Regions from separate parts of the Mesorhizobium sp. Arg314 genome, predicted to be linked through region 2. Evidence: predicted binding sites of a transcription regulator. Region 2 holds the regulator's gene; each other region holds the start of a gene.
What was found. The regulator LexA, encoded in region 2, represses DNA repair genes until DNA is damaged. The targets are predictions, from matches to a motif close to TGTTCNNNNTGTGTTCNG.
Positions count from the first base shown of each region.

Region 1: a site for LexA is predicted at 4,542-4,559, ahead of ACWGS9_RS08535 (PA0069 family radical SAM protein). Genes of this name have one in related genera too.
Region 3: a site for LexA is predicted at 5,551-5,568, ahead of ACWGS9_RS23145 (sel1 repeat family protein). Genes of this name have one in related genera too.

Region 1 covers NZ_JBSKBP010000006.1:72,973-80,660, forward strand. The annotation lists gene ACWGS9_RS08500 (tRNA1(Val) (adenine(37)-N6)-methyltransferase) at 1-661, shown strand, start outside; gene ACWGS9_RS08505 (S49 family peptidase) at 802-1,659, shown strand; gene ACWGS9_RS08510 (membrane protein) at 1,745-1,930, shown strand; gene ACWGS9_RS08515 (4-(cytidine 5'-diphospho)-2-C-methyl-D-erythritol kinase) at 1,956-2,837, shown strand; gene moaB (molybdenum cofactor biosynthesis protein B) at 2,837-3,388, shown strand; partial or broken gene ACWGS9_RS08525 (GFA family protein) at 3,503-3,766, shown strand; gene ACWGS9_RS08530 (glycosyltransferase) at 3,980-4,483, opposite strand; gene ACWGS9_RS08535 (PA0069 family radical SAM protein) at 4,634-5,788, shown strand; gene ACWGS9_RS08540 (ribonuclease HII) at 5,982-6,680, shown strand; gene ACWGS9_RS08545 (F0F1 ATP synthase subunit B) at 6,796-7,287, opposite strand; gene ACWGS9_RS08550 (F0F1 ATP synthase subunit B) at 7,299-7,688, opposite strand, start outside.
Region 2 covers NZ_JBSKBP010000002.1:289,393-297,080, reverse strand. The annotation lists gene ACWGS9_RS03545 (alpha/beta hydrolase) at 1-121, opposite strand, end outside; gene ACWGS9_RS03540 (AMP-binding protein) at 374-1,999, shown strand; gene kynU (kynureninase) at 2,015-3,262, opposite strand; gene lexA (transcriptional repressor LexA) at 3,724-4,458, shown strand; gene ACWGS9_RS03525 (ComEC/Rec2 family competence protein) at 4,512-6,986, opposite strand; gene gltX (glutamate--tRNA ligase) at 7,090-7,688, shown strand, end outside.
Region 3 covers NZ_JBSKBP010000024.1:75,077-82,764, reverse strand. The annotation lists gene ACWGS9_RS23180 (electron transfer flavoprotein-ubiquinone oxidoreductase) at 1-756, shown strand, start outside; gene ACWGS9_RS23175 (DUF922 domain-containing protein) at 823-1,419, shown strand; gene ACWGS9_RS23170 (endonuclease/exonuclease/phosphatase family protein) at 1,452-2,459, opposite strand; gene ACWGS9_RS23165 (AMP nucleosidase) at 2,692-4,152, opposite strand; gene ACWGS9_RS23160 (hypothetical protein) at 4,334-4,528, opposite strand; gene ACWGS9_RS23155 (hypothetical protein) at 4,595-4,729, opposite strand; gene ACWGS9_RS23150 (DUF2147 domain-containing protein) at 4,927-5,268, opposite strand; gene ACWGS9_RS23145 (sel1 repeat family protein) at 5,703-5,969, shown strand; gene ACWGS9_RS23140 (ABC transporter substrate-binding protein) at 6,370-7,491, shown strand; gene ACWGS9_RS23135 (acetyl/propionyl/methylcrotonyl-CoA carboxylase subunit alpha) at 7,612-7,688, opposite strand, start outside.

The DNA.
Region 1 (7,688 bases), on a different contig from region 2:
CGTGCCGTCGGGCTTTTCCGGCCGGCTCGCCGATTTCGGCGCGGGCGCCGGTGCGGCCGCCCTCGCCGTGCTGTCGCGTTGTCCGGCGGCACAGGCCGTGCTGGTCGAGCGCTCCACCGAAATGGCCGGGTTCGCCGCCGCCACGCTTTCGCATCCCGGCAATGCGCATCTCGGCGACCGCGCTTCGGTACTGACGGCGGACGTCACACTTACCGGCCGGGCGCGTGGCGAAGCCGGGCTTGCGGACAACCAATTCGACTTCGTCATCATGAACCCGCCTTTCAACGCGGCGCAAGACCGCTCGACGCCTGACGCGCTGCGCAGGCAGGCGCATGTCACGGAGGGTGGGCTGTTCGAGCGCTGGATCAGGAGCGCTGCCGCCGTCGCCAAGCCGCGCGGCGGGTTGGCCATCATCGCGCGGCCCGAGCAGCTCGTCTCGATTCTCGACGCTATCGAGGGGCGCTTCGGCGATGCCGAATTGCTCTGCGTGCATCCGCGTCCGGACGCGGCGGCGATCCGCATCGTCGTCAGGGCGGTGCTCGGCGCGCGCGGAAAACTATCGATCCGCCCGCCGCTCACCTTGCACGGGCCATCCGGCAACGAGCCGGCGGAGCGGACGGAAATGATCAATAACGGCCTGGCATCGCTGTTCGGCGATTGATCCGGGGCCGGCGATGCGGCATTGCCGTTGGCTGGCGAGTTCCTTACATGCCCAAAGCAGATGACGTCGCGCCCGAGAGAAATTACCAACTTAACTGATCTCATCTTGCTCCTTTGCATTTTGTCCGGAGACAATGGTTCGTGAAACGCCTCTTCAACCGCCTGCTGCCGAAATCCTGGCGCTCGACAGTCGTCACTATTCCGGTCATCCGGCTGCAAGGCGCCATCATGGCCGGCGGCGGCCAGTTCCGGCCGAGCCTGTCGCTCGCCTCGACGGCCGGCCTTATCGAAAAGGCGTTCGGCTTCGACGCGCCGGCGGTTGCCATCTCGATCAATTCGCCGGGCGGCTCGCCGGTGCAGTCGCGGCTGATCTTCAAGCGCATCCGCGACCTGGCGGTTGAAAAGAACAAGAAGGTGCTGGTCTTCGTCGAGGACGTGGCGGCCTCGGGCGGCTACATGATCGCGGTCGCCGGCGACGAGATTTTTGCCGACCCGTCATCGATCGTCGGCTCGATCGGCGTGGTTTCCGCCTCATTCGGCTTTCCCGAGCTGATGAAGAAGATCGGCGTCGAGCGTCGCGTCCACACCGCCGGGCAGAACAAGGCCGTGCTCGATCCGTTCAAGCCCGAGAAGAAGGAAGATGTCGAGCGGCTGAAGGCGCTGCAGCTCGAAGTGCACGAGACCTTCATCGACCTCGTCAAGGAGCGGCGCGGCACCAAGCTGAAGGACGACCCGGACCTGTTCACCGGCCTGTTCTGGACCGCCAAGAGGGGCCTCGAGCTCGGCCTTGTCGATGCGCTGGGCGATATGCGCAGCGTGCTCAGGACCCGTTTCGGCGACAAGACGCAGCTCAAGCTGATCACCACGCCGCGCGGTCTGTTTGGCCGTTTCGGCCTGTTCGGCTCACGCGTTTCGGCGCCCGATATCGCCGCTGCCGCGGCCAGCGGCGTCCTCGATGCGGCGGAAGAGCGCGCGCTGTGGGCGCGCTTCGGGCTTTGAAAAAGCCATGATTGCGGCTAGCATGGCCGCTTGACCGACCCATTGGGCCGGCCTTGCCGCGAGAAACGCGGGAGGAGTTTTAGAGATGCCGCAGATCATTTTCTTCGCCGTTGTCGGCGCCGCCGCTTACTTTGGCTACCGCGCTTTCGTGCGCGAGGCCGAACGCGTGACGGCCAAGATCCGGCGCACCGAGAAACAGGCGGCGAACGGCACGATGGGCACGCTGGTCAAGGATCCCAAGACCGGCGAATATCGTCTCGCCAAGGATTGATCCCATCTCATCAGCAGCCGACATTCTGGAGCCCGGCATAGAGGTCCGGACGTGGCTTGCGCCTGCCAAGATCAATCTGGCGCTGCATGTCACCGGACGACGCGACGACGGTTACCATCTCATCGACAGCCTTGCCGTTTTCACCCGCTTCGGCGACCGGCTCGAGATCGAGCCGGCGGAGCATGATGAATTCTCGGTGTCCGGCCGCTATGCCGCCGGCCTGCCGCTCGACGACGGCAATCTGGTGGTCAAGGCACGCGATGCCTTGCGCCGGGAAGCCGGGGCGCAGCACACGCCGCCCGTCGCCATGAGGCTGGAGAAGAACCTGCCTATCGCCTCGGGTGTCGGCGGTGGATCGAGCGACGCGGCGGCCGCGCTCAACGGCCTGGCGCGGCTCTGGAAGCTCGATATCGACGACAATTCACTGGCCCGGATCGGGCTTTCGCTCGGCGCCGATCTGCCGATGTGCCTCAAGGGCAAGCCGCTGGTGGCGCGTGGCATTGGCGACGAAGTGTCGTCGCTGCCCGCGTTTCCGGCGCTCGGCCTGGTTCTGGTCAATCCGGGCGTCGCCGTCTCGACGCCGGACGTATTCACGGCGCTCTCCAGTCGCGACAACGAGGCGCTGCCGCCGCTGCCGAAGCGCCTCGACTTCCACGCCATCCGCAACTGGCTGGAGACGACGCGCAACGATCTCGAGGCGCCCGCCCGATCGATTGAACCTGCGATCGGCGATGCGCTCAAGGCGCTCAAGCGTGCCGACGCCGCCTTCGCGCGCATGTCGGGCTCCGGCGCCACCTGTTTCGGCCTGTTCGAGACCGGCAATGTCGCCAAGCGCGCGGCGATCGAGATCCGCGCTCGCCACCCCGACTGGTTCGTCGCCGCGACGCGCAGCATGGAGGCTGACTGATGGCCGACGAAAACCGCCCTTTCATTCCGGTGCGCATTGCGGTGCTTACCGTCTCCGATACGCGCAGCCTCGCCGATGACAAGTCCGGCCAGACGCTGGCCGACCGCATCACCGAAGCCGGTCACAGCCTTGCCGCGCGCGATATCGTGACCGACGACCGCGAAAAGATCCGCGACAAGGTTCTCGACTGGTCGAAGGACGAAAATATCGATGTCGTGATCACCACCGGCGGCACCGGCTTCACCGGCCGCGATGTGACGCCGGAGGCGCTGGAGCCGATCTTCGAAAAGCGCATGGACGGCTTTTCCGAAGTCTTCCACCGCATCTCCTATGACAAGATCGGCACCTCGACGATCCAGAGCCGGGCAACAGGCGGCGTCGTCAACGCCACCTTCGTCTTCGTGCTGCCGGGCTCGCCCGGCGCCTGCAAGGACGCCTGGGACGGGATCATCAAGGCGCAGCTCGACTACCGGCACATGCCCTGCAACTTCGTCGAGATCATGCCGCGGCTGGACGAGCATCTCAAGCGCGGCGGCAAGCCTGCGTCGTAAGCAAGGCGCCCGACCGGCATCCGGTTCGCAGGCGGAACAGCAGCCTTCGGGGCGCTATTTTAAAAGCTGCTGCCCGCAAAGTACCTTGTGTGACCGAACAAGGGATAATCCGCTATGGCCGTTCACAGCGGCGGCTGCCATTGCGGCAATATCCGCCTCGGCTTCTCCACCGCGCTCGACCCGGCCGGGCTGGAAATTCGCGCCTGCCAGTGCTCGTTCTGCACCCGGCACGGCTCGCGCGCGGCCGCCGATCCGAACGGCAGGCTGGCCCTCTCGGTCGAGGACAAGGAGCGCCTGCAGGCCTACCGCTTCGGCCTGCGCACCGCCCACCATCTCCTGTGCGGCGAGTGCGGCGTCCATGTCGCCGCCATTGCCGGTGAGGGTGACGACGCCAGGGCGAATGTCATCGTCAACGCGCACGACGATCGCGAGCTGTTCTCGCGCGAGCCGGTCCCCGTCCGCTACGACACCGAGACGCGCGAGCAACGCCTCGCCAGGTGCCGCAGCGCCTGGATGCCGGTTGAAATTCGGGGATGTGAGCCGGCCTTCCCGTTCAACGGATCACAATCGATCCACCGGCCTGCCTGTCCATCATTTCGGCGGCGCCACCCAGATTTCGGCGTTCAACCTTCTGGTCGCGAGGCCCCGCGCCAGGGCCTCGGCGCTGCGCGCGCTTTTTGCAAGCGCCAAGGCCTGGCGCTTGCTGATGACCAGCCCCTCGGTGAGCGCACGGTTGCCTGAAAAGACTCGGACAAGGAAAGGCGCGCGATTGGCCCGGGCGCGAGAAAAGCGCGCCGGCATTGTCTGCCTTGCCGTGTGGGCAACGACTTCGTCGATCCAACCTTCAGCGAGCCTGGCGCCGGGTTCCAAAAGCAGCAACCAATCGCCTTTGGCCTGGCCGATACCTGTGCCGATCCCGCCAGTTACAAAGTGGCAGCCGGCATGTTCGGCCACCCGATGCGTCTGGTCGGTCGAGCCGGCATCACAGACGATGACGTCGCGCACGACGCCCTCGACCGCGCCGCCGACCAGCGAGGCGAGCGTACGGGCAAGGCCTTCTTCGTCGTTCCGGGTTTCGATGAGAACGCTGAGCATCGTTTAGCCGAATAGCGGAAAGCCGCGCGTTGCGCCAGTTGCGTATGGCAGCCGAAAAAGTTCTTGCTTTGTTCTCGTCAACAAAATAGGAATAGTTTCATGAACAGAGCGATTCGACAGCCTGCCGACAGTCCCTGGGAGAGGGCGAAAATGGAACAGATCGTCCGCGCCGACATTGCCGCCTTCGGAGCAGGCAGAGCCGACATGGCAAACGCGATGATCGAACAAAGCGGCATGCGCGTGCGGCCCGACCGCAATCGCGGCCGTTCGGCCGGCATCAATCCGTCCGGCCGCTTCGAGCCGGTCAGCCGGCATGTCTTCGATGACGGCTGGAACTCGCTGGAGGAGCTGCCGCCGTTCAAGACCGAGGTGCAGGTCGAAAAGCCGCGCACCATCATCACCCGCAACGAGTCGCCGGACATTTCCTTCGACCGGTCGATCAACCCTTATCGCGGCTGCGAGCATGGCTGCGTCTACTGCTTCGCCAGGCCGACGCATGCCTTCATGGGCCTGTCGCCGGGGCTCGATTTCGAATCGAAGCTGTTCGCCAAGCCGGATGCGGCGCGCATGCTGGACAGGGAGTTGTCGAAGCCGGGCTATCAGCCGCGCACGATCGCCATCGGCACCAACACCGATCCCTACCAGCCGATCGAAAAGCAATACCGGATCATGCGCGAGATCCTGGAGGTGCTGGAGGCGCGCGGCCATCCGGTCGGCATCGTCACCAAGTCGGCGCTGGTGACGCGCGACATCGACATCCTGTCGCGCATGGCCGAGCGCGGTCTTGCCAAGGTGGCGCTGTCGGTGACGACGCTCGACCGCATGCTGGCTCGCACCATGGAGCCGCGCGCATCGACACCGACGAAGCGGCTGGAGGCGATCAGGCAGCTTTCGGATGCCGGCATTCCGGCATCGGTGATGGTGGCGCCGATCATCCCCGGCCTGACCGATCCGGAAATGGAACGCATCCTCGATTCGGCGCGCGCCGCCGGCGCGCGGGAGGCCGGCTACGTCATCCTGCGCCTGCCGCTCGAAGTGGCGCCGATCTTCAAGGACTGGCTCTTGCGTCACTATCCGGATCGCTATCGGCATGTGATGTCGCTGATCCGCTCGATGCGCGACGGCAAGGACTACGATTCCGAATGGGGCAAGCGCATGAAGGGCGCCGGTCCCTATGCCTGGCAGATCGGCCGGCGCTTCGAGATCGCCGCCAAGCGGCTCGGCCTCAACGTCGAGCGGCGGCAGCTTCGTACCGACCAATTCGTCGCAGGCTCCGGTGCCGGCGAGCAGTTGATGCTGCTTTGACGCCTGTGCCGGCCATGACGGCCGGCGCTAAGCAATTCCAGGCAAAGTGATTTCCGTCTGGAATTGCAGTCTTTTCAAGAATCCCGTCCGGCCCTTGTCCCCCGGCCGTGAGACGGAGCCTTCCCGGTCCGACGCCCCATCCGACCCGGAAGGACTTGCGGAGAATCGGAGCCGATGCGAACCTCGCCGCACCATGGCTCGCGCGCGTTCCGATTCTCCGCTTCTCTTTGAAATGGTCGAGAAGCCCGACTTCTCGATCGAGACGAAGGCAATGGCCGACGGGTTGTGGCCGGTCGCCGGCATGGACGAGGCAGGCCGCGGTCCGCTCGCCGGGCCGGTAGTGGCCGCCGCGGTGGTGCTCAACCCCGCCAATATTCCCGAAGGCCTCGACGATTCCAAACGCCTCACCCATTTGCAGCGCGAGGCGCTGTTTCTCAAGATTCTCGGCTCGGCGCTCAGTGTCTCGATGGCCTCGATCGGCGCTGAAGGCATCGACAACAGCAACATTCTCAAAGCCAGCCTGGAAGCGATGCGCCGCGCCGCCGCCGGCCTCTCGCTGCAGCCGAAGCTTGCCTTGGCCGACGGCCGCGACATCCCGCCTGGTCTCGCCTGTGAAGGCCGGGCGCTGATCAAGGGCGACCAGCGCTCGCAATCGATCGCCGCCGCCTCGATCGTCGCCAAGGTGATGCGCGACCGCATGATGTGCGGCTGCGGCGGACACCACGGGCACTACGGCTTCGAGGTGCATATGGGCTATGCGACGGTCAGGCACCGGGCCGCAATCGAGACGCATGGGCCGGTGGCGAGATTGCACCGCGCGTCGTTCGCGCCGTTCCGGCTGGGTGGCGCGGAGGTGGCTGAAGAAGAAGAGAGCTTCGCCGGACTGGAATGATAGCTAATCTCCACCCTTGTGGGGGAGATTGGCAGCGTCGCTGTCCCGCCTCTCCCGAAACAAAAAAGCCGCCGGGTTGCCCGGGCGGCTTTGATTTCGAAGCTTCGAAGCCAGCTCAGTTCAGCTTGGCCTTGACGTCGTCCAGCGCCGACTTGAACAGATCCGCGCCGGCCTTGACGTCGACCTTGGCGGCGAGCAGCGCGCGGGCAGCCTCGACGGCGATGTCGACGGCGCTGGCGCGCACTTCGCTGACGGCCTCGCGCTCGGCCTGGCCGATCTTCTGCTCGGCCAACGCGGTGCGGCGGGCGACATAGTCCTCGGTCTTCTTGGCAGCCTCGGAGGCAAGCAATTCGGCCTCGCGCTTGGCGGCGGCGACGATGTCGGCGGCCTCCTTCTCGGCTTCCTTGCGCTTCTGCTGGTATTGGCCGAGCAGTTGCTGGGCCTCTTCACGAAGCTTGCGGGCTTCCTCGAGCTCGCCGCTGATCTTGGCCGCGCGGGCGTCGAGCGACTTGGCGAGCATGCCCGGCACCTTCAGATAGATGACGGCGCCGAGGAAGATGAACAGGGCGATAGCTGCCCAGAGCGTGGCGAGTGATGTGGCGTCCATGATCCCGCTCCTCACCGGCTCGCGGATTTGACCGCGGCCGCGATCTCGGACTTGTCGGACTTGCCGCCGACAAGCGCCTCGACAATGGCCGACGTGGTGTCCTCGGCGATCGTGCCGACTTCCTTCATCGCCTTGGCCTTGATCGAGGCGATGCTCGCCTCGGCCTCGCCAAGCTTCTTCTCAAGCTCGGCCTCGAGCTTCTTGCGCGTGCCCTCGGCTTGCGCCTTGGCGGCGTCGTTCGCCTGCTGGCCGATCTTGTTGGCGTTGGCCTTGGCTTCCGCCAGTTCCTGCTCATAGGCCGCAACGGCGGCATCGGCCTCGCCCTTCAGCCTTGCGGCGTGGTCGAGATCCTGGGTGATGCGGTCGTTGCGGACGTCGATGATCGCGCCAAGACGCGGCAT
Region 2 (7,688 bases):
GCAGCTTTTCGCGAAAAGCTTGAGCCGGGCCATCCCAGGCCGCCGGCCAACGGTCGCCGCCGGCGATGTTCGCGCCGTTGGCGTAGGCGTTGTCCCAATCCGCGATGCGATGTTCGACCACAAGCCCCCTCCAAGACGCGCCGGTTTCATTCAGCAATGGCCGGCTGCGGACAAGACGTCAATGCACCGACGCAAAACATTTTAGGCTTGAAACAAATTTGGGCTGATGCGATCCTCGCTAACGAACAGCCGACAATGGGAGGTCTGCTGAACTGCCCAAACCTGCATCCGCTCGCCCTCAGGTGGCGTCGCGCGGCAGGCGTGGCTGGGTGGCGGCAAACCTCCTCCGGGAGGCAGGGAGGATAGCGGCACCATGCTTGGACCTTCAGCGCATACCGACACGTTCACGCGCGATAACCTGCCGCCGCCGGAGCAATGGCCGGACTTCCTTCTGGACGGCTTCGACTATCCCGAAAGCCTCAACGCCGGCGTCGAACTGACCGACAGGCTGGTCGACAAGGGTTTTGGCGATCGCACCGCGCTGATCGGCAACGGCCGTCGCCGCACTTACAAGGAATTGTCCGACTGGACGAACAGGCTGGCCCATGCCCTGGTCGAAAACTACGGAGTGAAGCCGGGCAACCGCGTGCTGATCCGCTCGGCGAACAACCCCGCCATGGTCGCCTGCTGGCTGGCCGCCACCAAGGTCGGCGCGGTTGTCGTCAACACCATGCCGATGCTGCGTGCCGGCGAGCTCGCCAAGATCGTCGACAAGGCGGAAATCGGCGTCGCGCTTTGCGACACAAGGCTGATGGACGAGATGACGGCCTGCGCCAAGGAGAGCGCGTTCCTCAAACAGGTCATCGGTTTCGACGGCACCGCCAACCATGATGCCGAGCTGGATCGCGCCGCTCTCGACAAGCCAGTCACCTTCAAGGCGGTCGACACCGGTCGTGACGATGTCGCGCTGCTCGGCTTCACGTCGGGCACGACCGGCGTGCCGAAAGCGACCATGCATTTCCATCGCGACCTATTGATCATCGCCGACGCCTACGCCCGCGAGATTCTCCAGGTGACGCCCGACGACATATTTGTCGGCTCGCCGCCACTGGCCTTCACCTTCGGCCTCGGCGGGCTCGCTATTTTTCCGCTGCGCTTCGGGGCTGCCGCGACGTTGCTGGAGCAGGCGACGCCGCCCAACATGATCGCCATCATCGAGACCTACAGGGCGACCATCTCCTTCACGGCGCCGACGGCCTACAGGGCCATGCTGAAGGCCATGGATGAAGGTGCCGACCTGTCGTCGCTGCGCGTTGCCGTTTCGGCCGGCGAGACATTGCCCGCCCCTGTCTTCGAAGAGTGGACCAGAAAGACCGGCAAGCCGATCCTGGACGGCATCGGGGCTACCGAGATGCTGCACATCTTCATCTCCAACCGCTTCGGCGACATGAAGCCGGCTTCGACCGGCAAGCCGGTGGGCGGCTACGAGGCGCGCATCGTCGACTACGAGATGCGCGAGTTGCCGCGCGGCGCGACAGGCAGGCTGGCGGTGCGCGGACCGACAGGCTGCCGCTACATGGCCGACGATCGCCAGAAGGACTATGTCCGTGGCGGCTGGAACCTGACGGGCGACACCTTCGTGCAGGACGAGGACGGCTTCTTCCATTTCGCCGCCCGCTCCGACGACATGATCGTCAGCGCCGGCTACAACATTGCCGGGCCGGAGGTGGAAGCCGCGTTGCTGTCGCATCCGGATGTCGCGGAATGCGCCGTCATCGGCGCCGAGGACGCCGAACGCGGCCAGATCGTGGAGGCGCATGTCGTGCTGGTGCCGGGCGCGGCGGCGGATGCGGCGACCGTCAAGCGCCTCCAGGACCACGTCAAGGCGACGATCGCACCTTACAAATACCCGCGGTCGGTCAAGTTCATCGCGGCCTTGCCCAAGACCCAGACCGGCAAGATCCAGCGCTTTCGCCTGCGCGCAGAAAAGACCCATTGAGCGGGCGATCCCGTTTCAGGTGACGGCCTCCTTGACGGCATAGCGTGCATCCTGCCAGGCGCCGGTGCGCAGGATGTCTTCCAGCACGTCGACGGCATCCCAGACATCCCGGTAGCCGACATAAAGCGGCGTGAACCCGAAACGAACGGTCGACGGCGCGCGGAAATCGCCGATCACGCCGCGCTCGATCAAGGCGCGCATCACCTGATAGCCATGCGGATGGGCGAACGAAACCTGGCTGCCGCGCTCGGCGCCGTTGCGCGGGCTTTCCAGCTCAAGACCGAAGGCGCCACATCTGACTTCGACAAGCCGGATGAACAGGTCCGTCAGCGCGATGCTTTTGCCGCGCACAGCCGTCATGTCGACTTCGTCCCAGAGATCCAGCGCTCCTTTCAGCGCCCGCATCGACAGCACCGGCTGCGTTCCGCACAGGAACCGCCGGATGCCCGTGCCGGCGGCATAGCCCTGCTCGAACGCGAACGGCCGGGCATGACCCCACCAGCCGCTGAGCGGCTGGCGAATGTCGCCATGGTGGCGGTTCGCGGCATAGATGAAGGCCGGCGCGCCCGGCCCGCCATTGAGATATTTGTAGGTGCAGCCGATGGCGAAATCGGCATTCGAGCCGTCGAGATCCACCGGCAGGGCGCCGGCCGTGTGGCACAGGTCCCAGACGATCAGCGCACCGGCGTCGTGGGCCTTGCGCGTCAGGGCCGCCATGTCGCGCAGTCGGCCGGACCTGTAGTTGACGTGGTTGACCAGGATGACCGCGACGCGATCGTCGACCAGCTCTTCGATCGCCGGGGCATCGACACCTTCGAGCCGCAGCACCGTGCCCGGCCGCGTCGAGGCCACCCCTTCCGCCATGTAGAGGTCGGTCGGAAAGCTGTCGCCTTCGGCAACGATCACCGAGCGCTCGGGCCGCGTTGCAAGTGCCGCGTGCAGGACCTTGTAGATGTTGATCGAGGTCGTGTCGCACACCACGCTCTGGCCCGGCGCGGCGCCGATCAGACGCCCGAGCCGGTCGCCCAGCCCGACAGGCATGTCGAACCAGCGGGCTGTGTTCCAGGCACGGATGAGATCCTGCGCCCATTCCTGCTTCGCGGCCGTCTCGACCTCGTTGAAGACGTTGACCGAAGCAGCGCCCAGCGAATTGCCGTCAAGGTATATGACGCCTTCCGGCAAGACGAAGCGACCGCGCATGGCGCGCAGCGGATCAGCGGCATCCATTGCCTCGATCTCGGCCAGATCAGGAATTCCCCTCATTGTGCTACCGCCTCCATTTCGACCCGGCGCCGCTCGCACTACATCGTCAGGCGGCCAAGCGGTTGTCTCACCACCGTCGGCGGCAGGGCAAGAACCTTTCGTCCTATGTTAGCTGGTCCATAGACGGCGAAAACTGTGAACCGGAAAACCGCCGAGGTTGGCATTTTGGGTTCGTTTCGTTCACGGTGCAGCACGCGCACCGAGGAGTCGGCGCGATCTCACCCGGCACTTTCGTGATGATGCCACCTCACGTTTCAGCTTAAGGACGAGCCGCAAAATCGAGCGGAATCAATGTCGCCGCCCGGCTAGCGGCGGCCAGGGCACCATCGGATGCAACATTGTTTCGGCGGCCTTAACAAATTCATTAAACTTTAAACGGTTGCGGAACACAACTGGAACAGATAGTGTTTGTTCTGGGTTTGTTTTTCTGATTCTGGTTTCAGAACCCGTGGGGGCCGCCAATGCTGACGCGCAAACAACATGAACTCCTGATGTTCATCCATGAACGCCTGAAGGAGAGCGGGATTCCTCCATCCTTCGACGAGATGAAGGAGGCGCTCGATCTTGCCTCGAAGTCCGGTATCCATCGGCTGATCACGGCGCTGGTAGAACGCGGCTTCATTCGCCGGCTGCCGAACCGGGCGCGCGCGCTGGAAGTCTTGCGGCTGCCCGACTCGATCGCGCCTGGCCTGAATGCCGCGAAGAAGTTTTCGCCAAGCGTCATCCAGGGCGGCCAGGGCAATCTCAGCCGCCAGGTCAAGCCGGCGACGTCCTCGCGAGCGCCGACGCCAAGCAATGATGACGACGCCGTTTCGGCGGTATCCATTCCGGTGATGGGCCGCATTGCCGCCGGTGTGCCGATCGACGCCATCCAGCACCAGACGCATTCGATCACGGTGCCGCCGGACATGATCACGGGCGGCGAGCACTATGCGCTGGAAGTCAAGGGCGACTCGATGATCGAGGCCGGCATCTTCGACGGCGACACCGTCATCATCCGCAATGCCAACACGGCAAGCCCGGGCGAGATCGTGGTGGCGCTGGTCGACGATGAGGAAGCGACGCTCAAGCGCTTCCGCCGCAAGGGCGCCTCGATCGCGCTCGAAGCCGCCAACCCGGCCTACGAGACCCGCATCTTTGGGCCGGACCGGGTCAAGGTCCAGGGCAAGCTGGTCGGCCTTATCCGCCGCTACTGAGCAATTTTCAGGAAAAGTGCGCAGCGGTTTTCCGTTCGGAATTGCGTTACGATCTACTGAGACGGTTGCGGGGGCTTGGCACCCATCCTCTCAGGCTTTTTATAAGGCGGCAGGCCCCTCGCCTCGCGAGCGTATTTCCGCTGCTCGTGCCAGGGCCGGTATGGCTTTTCGACCGCGTAGCGAATAGCGGGCCGCGCGGTGGCCGCTTGCCGATCGAAGAACACGGCGGCGCTGCCGTCGCGCGCCAGCTGGCGCTTGGTGACGACAAGCACGCGCGGATCGCGGCAGGGATTGTAGGCCGTGGCGTCGTTGATGACGATAAGGTCGGCAAAGCCGCAGGACGGCCGTGCGCTGTCGCGGTTTTCGGCGAGCGCGACGATCGCGCCGGAGGGATGCCGGCCGATGCAGAGGTCGCCGGTGCAGTAGAAGGGCGAGCCAGGCGGCAGGTCGACGGGATCGGCGATGTCGAGAGCGTCCTTGGCGAATGTCTCCGGCGGCACGATTTCCTCGGCTTTCAGCGCCCGTTTCCAATTGTCGGTGGTGAATTCGTTGGAACGGGCGCGGTTGATGGCAAGCTCGCCGCCGCCGATCGGCATTGCCACCAGATGCGCGTCTTCGGAGATGAGCACATCCGGCGTGCGGACATGCGGAATGGCCAGCAGGGCGGCGAGCGCGAAGGGGACGGCGACAAGCCTTAGCCAGGTGGTGGCCATGGTCGCTATGACCAGCGCGATCGTCGCCAGCAGCACCGACTGGATCGAGATCAACCCGACTGCGTCGACCGGCGAGCGCTCGGAAATCCATGCCGAAATGGCGATCATCGCCGTCAGGCCCTTGCCCATCACATAGAGAAAAGGACCGTCGAAGCCGAAGGGCATGGCCAGCGCGCTCAACACGGCGAACGGCATGACGATCAGCGAGACGATCGGCATGACGGCCAGATTGGCCAGCAGGCTGAGCGGCGACACCCGCTGGAAGTGCCAGATCGCGAACAGCAATGTTGCGCTGCCCGCGATGAGCGACGTCATCGCGGCGCCACCCACTCCAACCGCCAGTTTTCGCGATACGAAGCCGAGGAACGAGCGTTTTGCCGGCGGCGCGGTCGCTTTACCGGCGCGATAATCGGCAAAGCCGGCGTAAGCGCCGACCAGGGCGGCGGTGGCGGCAAAGGACATCTGGAAGCTTGGGCCCACCACTTCGTGCGGCGAGACCAGGATGACGGCGATGGCCGAGATCGCCAGGTTGCGCATCGTCAGCGCCGCGCGGTCGAAGAGCACGGCGACAAGCATGACGGCCAGCATGATGAAGCTTCGCTCGGCCGCCACCACGATGCCGGAGATCACGAGGTAGGCGGCGATCGAGACCAGCGCGATGCCCGCGGCATATTTCTTCACCGGTCGGCGCGACGAGAAGTCCGGAAACAGCGCGAAGGCGCTGCGCAGCAGGACCATGATCGTGCCGGCGACCAGCGCCATGTGCAGGCCGGAGATCGAGATGATGTGGTAGATGCCGGTCCGTCGCATCGACTCGTTGATTGGCTCCGGAATCCCGGCGCGCACGCCGACGATCAGGGCCGCTGCAATCTCGCCTTCGGGACCACCGATGCTGCTCCTGATGTGATCGGCAATCCCCTCCCGCGCGTTTTCTATGGCCGATGCAATGCGTGCGCCGAATGGTGCCCCCATTGGCGCAGTCGGAGCCGGCGCAATCGGCTTTGGGTCGCCCAGGAAAAAGCCGCTGCCGCCGATGCCGGCAAAATAGCTGTCGAAGGAAAAGTCGTAGCTGTCCGGCCGAACCGGGCCCGTCGGCGGTAGCAGCTTGGCATAGCCGGTCAGCATCGACCCGGCCGTCATGTCGGGCGGGATCCTGCGCGCCGAAAGCCTGACGCGGTCCGGTGCGTAACGCAGTGTCGGATGCTCCGTGGACATGAGATCGATGGTCAGCCGCACGCGGCCATTGGCCATTGCTTCGGCGGTGACGAGGCGGCCGGTCAGCCGCGTCTGGATTTCGGACCCCAGCATCGGCGTCGCCATCCGCCAGGTCTCGACCTTGGCCGCAAGAAAGCCGAGCGCGCAGAAAAGGCTCGCCATGAAGACAAGGTGCGTTCTCTGCCAGGAACGCGAGACCGCCGCGCAGACGGCCATCAGAGCCACCGCCGCAAGCGGCCTGTAGAGGTCGGGCTCGGTGCCTAGCGAGAAGTAATAGATGACGCCGGCCGCAAGGAAGACCGGCACCAGCAGGAAGCCGACGCCGCGATCGAGCTCGGTCGCGGCGGCGACGGAAATGCTCCGGCGCAGCGCAGGAAGCGAAACGCGGCCAAGCTGTTTGCGGATCCGGCTGACGGTGCCTGCCGGCGAGGCTGGCTGCAGCGCACCGTCACCGGGTGGCAAAAGCTCGGCTGGTGGACGGAATTCCGGAAGCGAAACCGGCGCTTCTTCAGCGGGCGTGGCATGGGTAAACATCAGGCGTTCGCTGACGCCAGCAGTCGTTCCCTCGCCCTCCTCCGCGCCCCGGCCATGTCCAGCCATCGGGTCTGCCCCTTGCGCCCCAGACCGCCTATGCTACATGAACGCCGGTCGTGTGGAAGTCCGCGCGAAACATGCATTTTTTCAGTGCTTCTTCGAGAGTTCCATGTCCGACAAGGTCGTCACCCGTTTTGCTCCCTCGCCCACCGGCTACCTGCATATAGGCGGGGCGCGCACGGCGCTGTTCAACTGGCTCTATGCCAGGCACACCGGCGGCACGATGCTGCTGCGCATCGAGGACACCGATCGCGAGCGTTCCACCGAGGCCGCCACGGCTGCCATTCTCGACGGACTGACCTGGCTAGGCCTCTCCTGGAACGGCGAAGCCGTTTCGCAGTTCGAGCGCGCCCCGCGCCATCGCGAGGTGGCGGAGCAGCTCGTGCGCATCGGCAAGGCCTATTACAGCTACGAGACCCCGGCCGAGCTCGAGGCGATGCGCGAGGCGGCCCGTGCCAAAGGCCTGCCGCCGCGCTACAACGGCCAGTGGCGCGACCGTGACCCCTCCGAGGCGCCGGCAGGCGTCAAGGGCGCGATCCGCATCAAGGCGCCGACCGAGGGCGAGACGGTCGTGCAGGACCGCGTGCAGGGCGAGGTGCGCTTCCCCAACAAGGATCTCGACGACTTCATCATCCTGCGTTCGGACGGCAACCCGACCTACATGCATGCCGTCGTCGTCGACGACCACGACATGGGCGTCACCCACAT
Region 3 (7,688 bases), on a different contig from region 2:
TGGCAGTCCGTGCCGAAGCTTTCCTTCCCAGGCGGCGTGCTGATGGGTTGTGCTGCCGGCTTCGTCAACGTGCCGCGCATCAAGGGGTCGCACAACGCGGTGCTCTCCGGCATGCTGGCGGCCGAGCATGTGGCCGAAGCGGTTGCCGCCGGCCGCGCCAATGACGAGCTCGCGTCCTATGAGGAAGCCTGGCGCGGCACCGATATCGGCAAGGACCTTAAGAAGGTGCGCAACGTCAAGCCGCTCTGGTCGCGCTTCGGCACCATTGTCGGCGTCGGCATCGGCGGCCTCGACATGTGGCTGAACACGCTGTTCGGCTTCTCGCCCTTCGGCACCATGAAGCATGGCAAGGCCGACTATGCGACGCTCGAGCCGGCGGCGAAGCATCAGAAGATCGCCTATCCGAAGCCGGACGGCGTGCTGACCTTCGACCGGCTCTCTTCGGTGTTCCTCTCCAACACCAACCACGAGGAAAACGAGCCGGTCCATCTGATCGTCGGCGACATGGCGCTGCAAGAGCGTTCCGAGCACGATGTCTTCGCTGGTCCCTCGACCCGCTACTGCCCGGCCGGCGTCTACGAGTGGGTGGACAAGGACGGCAATGCCGCCGCCGATCCGTCGGCCAAGGATGTGCGCTTCGTCATCAACGCGCAGAACTGCGTCCACTGCAAGACCTGCGACATCAAGGATCCGAACCAGAACATCAACTGGGTGCCGCCGCAAGGTGGAGAGGGGCCGGTCTATCAAGGCATGTAAGCCGCCAAGGCCGTTGAAGCCGCGCGCCGAGTATGGTCTGCTCCGCCTCCGGACAAGGAGGCGGAGATGCGGCGGACCAGCCAGGCGATGTTAGCTGCTGCCGGCGTGCTCCTTTGCGGCGCCGCTTCTGCCGGCACCAAGCTGACCGTGCATGTGCGCACCTACGATGTCGCCGGCAAGACCGGCGCCGAACTGGTCGAGGCGATGGACGCCCGGGGGCCGAGGCACGGCCATGCCACGCGCGCCATCGCCGAGACCGGCTACGCCGTGCATTGGGAGCTCGATGTGAAGCGCGACAACGGCATCTGCCGGCTGCGCCAGGCCGACGGCACGATCGACATCACCTACACCTTTCCCCGCCGCACTTCCCCGTCCAGCTCGGCCCTCAGCAGGCGGTGGGAGCGTTTCATGGCCGGCGTGCGTCAGCACGAGCACACCCACGGCCGCATCGCCAAGCAGATGATGCGGGCAACGGACACGGCCCTTGCCGGGCTGGAGCGGCCGGACAATTGGTTCTGCACCGGCCTCCGCTGGGACGCCAGGCGCCGCATCGACACGATTTATGCCGAGTATGAAGCGAAGCAGAACGCCTTCGACGCGCGCGAGCACCGCGACGGCGGCCATGTCGAGCAATTGGTCGATGCGTTAATGGGGAAGAACTGAGAACCAGCCCGTTCGCGTTACCAAGCGGGGCGTCAGCCTCGCGGCTTGTCCGGCATGTCATTCGCCGCCAGCGCCGACTTATGCACGTCCTCGGGCGCGCTGTCGGGCCGCAGCGTGAATTCGACCAGCACCGGCAGATGGTCGGAGCCGGTATCGTCCAGCCGGGCCGACGACAGGATGGTCACCCCGCCCTTGCTGAACACCTGGTCGATCGGCAGGCCCGCATAGCGACGCAGGAAGTCGGGTAGCGTGCGGTGGATCCAGGTCGGGCCGGCCGACGGCATCGGCGTCATGCCGCCGAGCCGCGCCACCCGCCGCACCGCCGCGCTCCACGGCACGGCATTGCAATCACCGGCCATGATGGCGGTGTCGCCGAGCGCGGCCAGCGGTTCCGCCAGCTCGCCGATCTGCCAGTATTGCTCTTTCGGCCACGGCCAGCTCAGATGGATCGCGGCGACGTCGACCGGAATGCCGCCGAAATCGATCGTGGCGGTAGCCATCGCGCCGCGCGGCTCGCAACGCGGCGCGGTGCCGTGCGCGAAGGGACGGCGCGAGAGCAGCGCGACGCCGAATATGCCGTTGGGATAGTCGCAAAGGATGCGATAGGGGTAGGCGCTGGCGATATAGCCAAGCTCGGTCGCCCACATCCCGGACACTTCGTCGAGCGTGATCACGTCCGGATTGGTCCGGCCGATCAGCGACAGCACTTTCTTCGGCGTCGGATTGTTGAAGCGCAGGTTCATCTGCAGCAGGCTGTAGACGATCCGGTCGGCCGGCTTGGCGACCGCCTGTTGCGGCGACAATCTGGGCAGCGCGCTCATCGTCGTGGCGAAGCAGGCAATGGCAAAGACCAGTGCGGCGACCGCTTGCAGCCGGTAGGAGCCGGCAAGCAACAGCAGCGCGAGCAAGGCCGTCAGCACGCTTAGATGCATGCGGAAATGCGAGAAGGAATCGAAAGCCGGATGCAGCGCGCCGAAGAACCCGGCCAAGAGCGCAGCCGAACATGCCGTCATTGCCAGGAATGTCAGCTGAGCCATCATGCTCAAGCGCGCACTGCCCGTTGTCATTTGCTCCGACCGCCTAGAGCATTTCACCGTCTCACGGAAACGCCGAAATGCCCCATCTCTTTGTCCTGACGCAATTCCAGACGGAAAACCGCTTCGCACTTTTCCTGAAATTGCTCCAGGCTATCCGCTCGGATCGCTTATCGGCCAAATTGCGGCCCAAGCAAGACGACGGATTGCCTCGCCGGGCGCCGGCCGGGTTGAGCGGCTACTGGAACGCCGTTTCGGAAAAACTTCTGAGCTTGCGCGAATGCAGCCGCTCCATAGGCATTTCGGCGAGCTTCTCCATCGCCTTGATGCCGATGGTGAGATGCTGCGCCACCTGCCGCTTGTAGAACTCGGTCGCCATGCCGGGCAGCTTCAGTTCGCCATGCAGCGGCTTGTCGGAGACGCACAGCAGCGTTCCGTAAGGCACGCGGAAGCGGAAGCCGTTGGCGGCGATGGTGGCCGATTCCATGTCCAGCGCGATGGCGCGCGACTGCGACAGGCGCTGCACCGGTCCGCGCTGGTCGCGCAGTTCCCAGTTGCGGTTGTCGATGGTGGCGACAGTGCCGGTGCGCATGATGCGCTTGAGGTCATAGCCGGAAAGGCCGGTGACTTCGGCGACCGCCTCCTGCAGCGCCACCTGGATTTCGGCCAGCGGCGGGATCGGCACCCAGACCGGCAGGTCGTCGTCCAGCACATGGTCCTCGCGCACATAGGCATGCGCCAGCACATAGTCGCCCAGTGCCTGCGTGTTGCGCAGGCCCGCGCAATGGCCGAGCATCACCCAGGCATGCGGGCGAAGCACCGCGATATGATCGGTGATCGTCTTGGCGTTGGAGGGACCGACGCCGATATTGACCATGGTGATGCCGCCATGGCCGGGCTTCTTCAGGTGATAGGCCGGCATCTGCGGCAGGCGCTGCGGCGGCGTGCCTTCGCTCGGCGCGCCGGCTCCCGCCTTGGTCACCACATTGCCCGGCTCAACGAATTCGCTGTAGCCGCCTCCACCGCTCTCCATCAATTCGCGGGCACGTGCGACGAACTCGTCGATGTAGAACTGGTAGTTGGTGAACAGCACGAAGTTCTGGAAATGCTGCGGGCTGGTCGCCGTGTAGTGCGTCATGCGGTGCAGCGAATAATCGATGCGCTGCGCCGTGAACGGCGCCAGCGGCCGCGGCTCGCCGAATGCCACCTCGAAAGTGCCGTTGGCGATCTGGTCGTCGGTGCCGTCGAGATCCGGCACGTCGAACAGATCGCGGATCGGCCGCTTGATGCGCTCGGCGGCTGCGCCGTCGACATAGGTGCCTTCCAGGAAGGCGAAATGCAGCGGGATCGGCGTCGTCGATTCCGACACCGTCACCGTCACACCGTGATTGCGCATGATGAGCTTCAGCTGCTCGATGAGATAGCTCTCGAACAGTTGCGGCTGGGTGATGGTGGTGGAGAAATTCCCAGGCGTCGGCATGTGGCCGTAGGCCTGGCGCGAGTCGACCTGGCTGAACGAGGTCGTGGTGACGCCGATCTGCGGATAAAAGGCTCGGTAGCGCTTGCTCTCGTCGCCGCCGGCGGCAAGTGCGGCGAAGGAATCGCGCAGGAATTTGGTGTTGCGGTCGTAGAGCGTCTGCAGTGCCGCTACGGCCTTTTTGGCGTCGTGAAAGCTCTGCTTGCCGAAAGGCTCCGGCATGACGACCGATTCGATGGCTTGGGGGTAGATTCGCTTTTCCATGACTCAACATAGAGACTCAGGATGACGCTTGGGAGGGGGCGGCAGACTCGAAGGGGGTGCTAGCGTCGTTTTTCTGCCGCCGTGTTTAAGGTGTAATGAGATTGAGGATCAGGCCAGCCATACCTGACCCTCGATACACCTATCCGCGCTGCAGGCTGATCAGCAGCACGAAGCCGACGCTGGTGTTCTTGTGCGGCGGCGCCTCGATCCTGTGGCCGGTGTCGGCGCGCATCATCGGCACGGCCAGCACCGGGACGGCGAGCAGCATCAGGATGAGCATCGCCCGCGGCAGCAGCCGGAGGATCTTCGTTGCGTTATCGGCGATGCGGTTCATTTTGGTGGTGCCCCGATTTTCAGCTTGGTCGATTTTCAGTTGGGTCGTTTCGGTGCTTGAATTGGTTCACGAAGCCGAGAACGCAGGCACCGGCCGTTCCCACGAGCGGGCCGGATGACCCGCCTCCGCCACAAGAATGGCGAACAGCATGCCGAACAGGCTCATCAGCAGGCAGACGATGGTGAAGCGACGGGCAAGCATTTCTCTCTCCTTCAATGCGGGAGAAAATGCCTGATGGCCGCTGAACCGGTTCTGAGACCGGTATTCATCTGCGGTTCAAATTGATTGACGAGGTCTTGTACAGGGCCGGCGGCGCAGGCCCTGCCGGCGGAGCGCGGCCGCTCCAAAAGAAAACGAGGCCGCTCGGGCCTCGTTTCGGACGATCAGGAATTTGGCGATCAGAGCTTATGCCAGGTCTGGCTCTTGCAGATCAGGCCGCCGAACACACAGCCGCTCATCTTGAGCGAGGTGCCCGACAGCGTCGCCTTGCCGGAATAGGTCTTGTCGTTCGCCGGGTCGGTGATGCTGCCGGCATATTTGTTGTCGCCGGTCGCTTTCAGCGAGCCTATGGTCTTGCCGGCGTATTTGCCGCTCTTGAGCGTGATGGAGAAAGAGCCGCTGCCGCCGATCGCCGCGGTGTCGCCGGCTTGCGTCTTCCAATTGCCCTCGATCGGGTCGGCCCATGCGGCGCCCGCCATGATCAAGGTGGCCGCCAGGGCCAGGCTTGCTTTTCGAAACATATCTGTCCTCCCTGTAGGTTCCGGCGGGGCTCGGGTCCGCCTTCCGCCCCTTACGCAAAGGTAAAGCTAATCCAGCTCCCGCCAAAACAAAAGCGGTGCCGCCACGGAAGGTTGCAAGGTTTTTCGCCGCCCGGACGACCGAAAATAAACGGGGCCGGAAAACGCTTCGGTTTCCGTGGTTAGCGAAGTCTTGATTCCACGCCCGGCAATTTTCATCGAATTTGACGCAAAATGGCGGAAATGCTGGATTCCCATGCTTAACAGTTTTTCGCGTTTACCTCTTGTTTTAGCTTTGTTTTCTTCAAATTAAGCAAGCCATTTAACGACGGATTCAAGGCCAGCCGTCATCCTCGAAAGCATCGAAAGAGCGGCCCGCCCCAAGGGACACCAAGGGAAAAAGGAGGCGGCTCTCGGGAGCAAGACAGGGGATTGAAATGGCACGTTTTGAAATGCTTGAAGACGGCTTCGGCGCCATGGGGGCAACTGCCCAGGCCGACATTCTTTTCGAACTGGGCATGATGTATGCGACCGGCCGCGATTGCGAGACCGACGTCGTTGCCGCCCACAAATGGTTCAACATCGCCGCGATCAAGGGCTCGGCCCGCGCCGCCGAGCTGCGCTCGGAACTGTCGGCCACCATGTCGAAGGTGGAGATCGCCACGGCGCTGCGCGAAGCCCGTGAATGGATGACGATGCACTGATCCTGCGCACATAGCGCTCGCAGGTTCATTGGGACAAGGCCGCGAAAAGACGGCCGGCTCACAAAACCAAGAACGCGGCAGGCCCACAGGCAAAGCCGCGCGGACCATGATCCCGAAAATTGGGAGATCATGTCCAACAGGAAACAGGGAAGCGAGCGGTCAGGCGCGGGGGCGCCGGGGAAGCTCGATTGCAAAAGCCGCGATCGGCCGGAACAAGGCCGGCGCGGCTTTTTGCATTACGTCTGGTAGTCAGGCGCGTGGCCCAAGAAATCCTCGCTGGAATGAACCAAAACCTTCCGAGTTGTCCCCTCGACAGTTTCAGCGAAGGGTGAAATTGTCCCGGCTCTGTGGAACAGGCGTGGCCGGGTTGCCGCGCACAAGTGGAGGAGTTCTTATAGTCATGAAAAAATTGGGCATTTTGAGCGCGGCCGTATTTGGCCTGATGATGAGCGCCCCGGTTGCCTTCGCCGACGATATCACCATTTCGGTGGTCGGCCCGATGACCGGCCAGCTTGCCACCATCGGTGACCAGTTCAAGCAGGGCGCGCAGGCTGCCGCCGACGCGATCAACGCGGCTGGCGGTGTCAACGGCTCCCAGATCAAGCTCGACATCGAGGACGACCAATGCGACCCGAAGCAGGCGGTCTCGGTCGCCAACCGCATCGTCGCCAACGGCGTCAAGTTCGTCGACGGCCATGCCTGCTCGGGCTCGAGCATCCCGGCCTCGGCCGTCTATGCCGAAGCCGGCACGCTGATGATGAGCCCGGCCTCGTCCAACCCGGTGCTGACCGACGCCGCGGCCAAGTCCGGCTGGCCGACCATCATGCGCCTCTACACGCGTGACGACGCCCAGGGCGCCTTCATCGGCCCGTGGATCGCCAAGAAATACGCCGGCAAGAACGTCGTCGTCCTGCACGACAAGAGCGCGTACGGCCAGGGCGTTGCCGACGCCGTGAAGGCGACCATGAATGCCGGCGGCCTCAAGGAAGTCGATTACGAAGGCATCAATGCCGGCGAGAAGGACTATTCGGCTCTCGTCACCAAGCTGAAGCAACTGAAGGCCGACGTCGTCTATTTCGGCGGCTACCACCCCGAGGCAGGTCTGATCCTGCGTCAGGCGGCCGAGCAGAGCGTCAAGTTCCAGCTGATCATGCCGGACTCGATCGCCTCGCCGGAATTCTGGCAGGTTGCCGGCCCGGCCGGCGAAGGCACCATGTTCGTCTTCCCGTCCGACCCGCAGGCCAAGCCCGAAGCGAAGGATGCGGTCGCCAAGATCAAGGCCGGCGGCTTCACCCCGGAAGGCTTCACGCTGTTCTCCTATGCCGTGATCCAGGCCGTCGCCGAAGGCGTCAAGCGCGCCGGCACCGACGATCCGGCCAAGGTCGCCGCGGCGCTCAAGGACGGCAAGCCGATCAGCACCGTCGTCGGCGATGTCATCTTCGACGAGAAGGGCGACCTGAAGAACGCCAGCTACGACATCAACCAGTGGCATGACGGCAAATACGCGCCGATAAAGCCGTAATCGGTTCTGCAATCGAGGAAATGGCCGGGCTCGTCCCGGCCATTTCTTTTGGCGGCGGTCGGCGCTGTCCCGCCACACGTAGCCATTGTCACCCTGTGAGGATCCGAAAGCGGAAGCCCCTCAGCCCTGGCCGTCCTCCGCGAAACGCACCAGCACCGTACCGTCGCTGACCTGCGCGCCTTCGGCCGCGATCTCGG